2 regions of the Leuconostoc aquikimchii genome follow, and region 1 is predicted to be linked to the other one. Evidence: predicted binding sites of a transcription regulator. Region 1 holds the regulator's gene; the other holds the start of a gene.
The links. Region 1 encodes Rex, which represses fermentation and respiration genes when NADH is low (regulators of the CRP and FNR family bind a similar motif). Its sites were predicted from a motif close to TTGTGAANTANTTCACAA; they were not measured.
Positions count from the first base shown of each region.

Region 2: the regulator Rex is predicted to act here: its motif matches at 1,425-1,442, upstream of adhP (alcohol dehydrogenase AdhP).

Region 1 covers NZ_JBFPER010000001.1:1,668,697-1,671,115, forward strand. Annotated here, with positions in the region: gene AB3K24_RS08165 (lipid II:glycine glycyltransferase FemX) at 1-943, opposite strand, end outside; gene AB3K24_RS08170 (redox-sensing transcriptional repressor Rex) at 949-1,599, opposite strand; gene tsaD (tRNA (adenosine(37)-N6)-threonylcarbamoyltransferase complex transferase subunit TsaD) at 1,761-2,419, opposite strand, start outside.
Region 2 covers NZ_JBFPER010000001.1:286,070-288,488, reverse strand. Annotated here, with positions in the region: gene AB3K24_RS01465 (hypothetical protein) at 1-167, opposite strand, end outside; gene adhP (alcohol dehydrogenase AdhP) at 352-1,407, opposite strand; gene AB3K24_RS01455 (NADP-dependent oxidoreductase) at 1,577-2,419, opposite strand, start outside.

The DNA of each region.
Region 1 (2,419 bases):
AACCATGTTTAAATTTATAAAGGCCATCTGTAGGCACAAAATCACCAACACCACCAAAGTCATATTCAACTTTACCTAATGATAAGCCCCATTTCAACATTTCCCACTGTACAGCGTAAGGTCCGTAGTGTTTTGCGTACTGTCGATTAGATCCAGCGTACATATACCAAATCTCATCCCCGTAACTAAAACCAATACCACTAGCAATGACTTGACCTTCAAAATGTCCTAGAAAGACTTTGAACAAACCAGTCCCTTGCCATAACTTTTGCATCCGTAGAAAGTAGTCTATAGGTCGGTGTGTAATACCTTGTGCTGCAGCCATCATGACATAGGTCTCAAAAAATGACTGGATATCAGCTTGCGTATCACCGCTTGTAACCGTCACACCATCTTTTGTAGCACGACGAATTTGATTGCGATAATCTCGTTTAAAATGCGTCATTAATTCAGTTTCATTTGTAATTGGTGTTGCGCCTTCTCCGCGACCATCATAGTACAAAACAACATTTTTGCGAGGCTGTATGTTCCCATGCATATTTTCAATGTCTCGGTTGCGTGTCACAAATCCTGCTGCCTGATAGGCATCATTTAACTCATCACTATAAGCTACCTCTGGATCGAGACGAATTAAAAACACATTGTCCGGCAAAACCTCAAGTGCTTCTCTAATCATTGCTTTAATTAGCATGATGTCTGATATGTCGCCAATCGGGCCACGCCCCGCATAGCCTAATATTTTACCCGGAATTGCTTCAACCGTTAGTACGGTCAGCACAGCATCAATTTGGCCACTTGTTTCATGGTACACGTAGACATGTCCCCAATTGGCTTTTAATTCTCCCCACAAAGGATCTTGCGTGACTTGACCACGTGGATCTTCACGTACAAAATTTTGATACGCACTGACTTTTTCTGTATCGTTTAAATTTAAAATGGCCATACGTTTTATAATCCTGTCGTAATTGAACCGTAGTTATCAATAAAATAAACCAATGTCTGTAATTCGTTTGTTAAATCAACGTTTTGTACACGTACATCAGTTGGCACAGTCACACGTAGTGGGGTAAAATTCAAAATACCCTTAACACCAGCGTCAACAAGTTGATCTGTGATATCTTGTGCCACTTCTTGCGGTACAGTCAAAATCGCAATATTAATGCGTTGCGCCGTCATTTGCTCTTTTAAATCAGTCATGGCATATATTGGCACACCGGCCAATATCGTACCAGCACGCGATTCGTCAACATCAAATGCAGCAGAAATACGCATATTCGATGATTGATGGAAATTAAAGTTCATCAATGCTTGCCCCAAATTACCGGCGCCAATTAAAGCAACATTAATTAAGCTATCTTGATCAAGCACATTTGCAAAGAAATCAAGTAGTGCTTTAACGTCATATCCATAACCTCGCTTACCTAATGCACCAAAATAAGAAAAGTCTCGACGGATTGTCGCTGCATCAAACTTAATGGCATCACTTAGTTCAGCTGATGAAATACGGTTCGTGCCAGCATCATGTAAAAATGTTAAATAGCGATAATAAATAGGTAATCGTTTTGCTGTTGCGCGTGGAATTTTAGGTTGTTGTGTCATAAGTTTCTCCAGTTTATCATGTGCCGAGTTCATCAGTATAGCCAACAAATCCAGACATTTATTAAGTTACATGCCTTTATTCACTTTGTGAACTTTTGCATAACTATTATACCACAAAAACAGGCCTATTATCAAAAGATAGTGAGATATTCACAAACTTGTTATGATTTAAATAACTCAAAATCTAGTCCTGGGTCCGTATTAAGGTTTAATTCAGCGAATTTTTTATTTTTATAATTCCAATAACCAGCAGCGCCTATCATCGCAGCATTGTCACCTGTATATTGTCGCGGTACCGGTATAAACTGTGTATTTGGAAACTGCTCTAACAGTTCTGCTAACGTTTGACGTAATTGTGAATTAGCTGCCACACCGCCTGCCAAGACAAAACTTTTCACTGGGTAATTTTGTAATGCACGGCGTGTGCGACCTAATAACGCATCAACGACCGCATTTTGGAAACTAGTGGCTAAATCATTATGATTAATCAGCTCACCTTTTTGTTCTGCATGGTGTACATAATTAATCACAGCACTTTTCAAGCCAGAAAAACTAAAATCATAATTATCTTCATGCGCCATAGCCGTTGGAAATTTAATCGTTGCTTGCCCAAGATGTGCCATTTCATCAATTGTTTTACCCGCTGGATAAGGTAATTTAAGTAAACGACCAACCTTATCAAAGCTTTCTCCGGCAGCATCATCACGCGTTTCACCAAGCACCGAAAAATTATTTTCTTCACGCATCAAAACTAATTCTGTATGTCCCCCAGAAACCATTAACGCAAGCGCTGGATATATTATTGGTGCATTAAAATTAG
Region 2 (2,419 bases), 1.4 Mb from region 1:
GTGATATTGCCTTCAGTCAATTCCAAGGCATACTCAAAATCAAACGCGCGACGTTCATCAAAAATATGAATGAACCCAGCCGTTTCTTGTCCTTCGTTGGCTGCATCAACAACACGCAAAATACGATCGCGTTGCCCATTAAAAAGTTGTTGTGTAAAATATGGCATGATTCGTCAGTGTATATCTGCTGTCGACTATTATGTTAACAAGCTTTTATACATTCCCTCCAATACATCTGTTACCCAATTCTAACACAAGGACGACTTAACCGCTACGACCATCACTAGGTTTATCATTAATTTATTGACACAAAAAAGCGTTCAGAATGATAATTCTGAACGTTAGTTTAAATTATAATGCTGTTAAATCAAATACTTTACGACCTGTAATACTGCCGGCCTTCATTTCATCAATCACGTCATTCATATCTGTAAAGTTGACTTTTTCTACAATCGGTTTAACTTTACCCTCGGCACCAAATTGGAAAGCTTCCTTCAAATCAGCACGTGTGCCAACTAGTGAACCGCGAACCTCAATACCATCTAATACAGTTTTTGCAATGTTCAAAGCCATATCACCTTGTGGTAAGGCAACCGCAACAAGCTTACCCATTGGACGTAATGAATTCACAGCTTGATTAAATGCTGCCGCGTTGACAGCAGTCACTTGCGCATTGTGCACACCACCAGTTGCCTTTTGAACCTCAGCAGCAACATCGGCAACTTTTTTACGATTAATCAAAACCTCAGCACCGTTTGCCTTAGCTGCGGCAAGCTTATCATCATTACCATCAATAACAGCAACATGTGCGCCGAAAACATTGTGCGCATACTGCACAGCCAAGTTACCCAGACCACCAGCACCATGAACTGATACCCATTGTCCAGGCTTAGTTTCGCCAACTTTAAGTGACTTATACATGGTTACACCAGCACATGTAATTGATGTGGCTTCAAGTGGATCTAAACCTTCTGGTACTTTTACGGCATATTTTGCGTTGACAACAGTTTGTTGTGACATTGCACCATCAACTGTATAACCTGAGTTACGGACTTTACGGCAAAATGTTTCATTCCCTGAAACACAATAATCACATACGCCACAGGCATCATAGAACCAAGCAACTGATACGCGATCCCCAATCTTTAAGTAATCGCCAGCGCCTTCAGCAAGCTTTGACACACGGCCAACACCTTCATGACCAATAACACGACGGAACTGGCCATTACGTTGACCAATTTCATTTGGATTGCCAAAATCTGCACCGGCAACGTGCAAATCTGTGTGACACAAGCCAACATATTCCATATCCACTAAAGCTTCACCAAATGCTAATGGCTTTGGTGTCCAGTCATCAATTAAATCAACGTAACCATCTGGTGTTTGACGTACAACTGCTGCTTTCATAATAATGCTCCTTTTTCATGTGAACTAATTTACAAATTAATTATACGCGTTTTTAGCTGATTTGTAAACATTTCAAATCAGTTTTACGCTTTATTTTGTAAGAAAAAGTGAATCAAATCACTTTCACTTACAAAATAAAAGTACATGCCTCAGCATATACTTTTAAAAACTATTCAAACGTTAAAACCAGCTTACCAACAATATGTTTTAACATCTGAAATTTTTTCAAATTTTCAACATTAAACGGCTTAATATCTGACATAATTACCTTAATTTTATCCTCTGATGCCAATTGCAGTAAGTCGCTTAATTGTCGCCCGTTTGATTTTAAATAGCTATGCGTGACACGCACATCATCGTCATCCCCAACCAGTGAAACCAAACGGCCTGTTGGTTTTAATATAGATAACGCTTGTTTAAGCGAGTCATGACCTAATGTATCCAAAATGACGTCGACACCATCAGGTATAATCTTAGCCAATTGTTCTGTATGTGCATCAATCACATGCAAATTTGAATCAAAGTGTTTCAGAAAATTCACGCCCGCACCAACAGCTGTCGTATAAATGTCACTTGCACCACGTAATTTAGCCATCTGTAGTGCAGTCAAGCCAACTGAGCCAGCACCGCCTAATATTAATACCGATTCGCCTGCCTGGCTATTCAAATTTTCAGTGATTGCTTGATAACCTGTTTGTCCACCCAATGCTAGAGCAGCTGCCTGTGCATAACTCACGTTATCGGGTATTTTAGCCACAGTTTTGCGACCTAAAGCGACAAATTCAGCGTAACTGTTCAAATGTGGTGAAGCAGCCACCCGATCTCCAATTGCAAAATCAGTCACTTCCGATCCGAGCGCAACTATTTCTCCGGCAACCGATGACCCTGGAATCAAAGGTGCTGCCATGTCTTGCCCCATTAATCCCTGTCTAAATTTCACATCATAAGGATCAATCGCTGTCGCGTACTGCTTGACTAGCACTTGTGTTGATTTAATCGTCGGCTTTGTAGC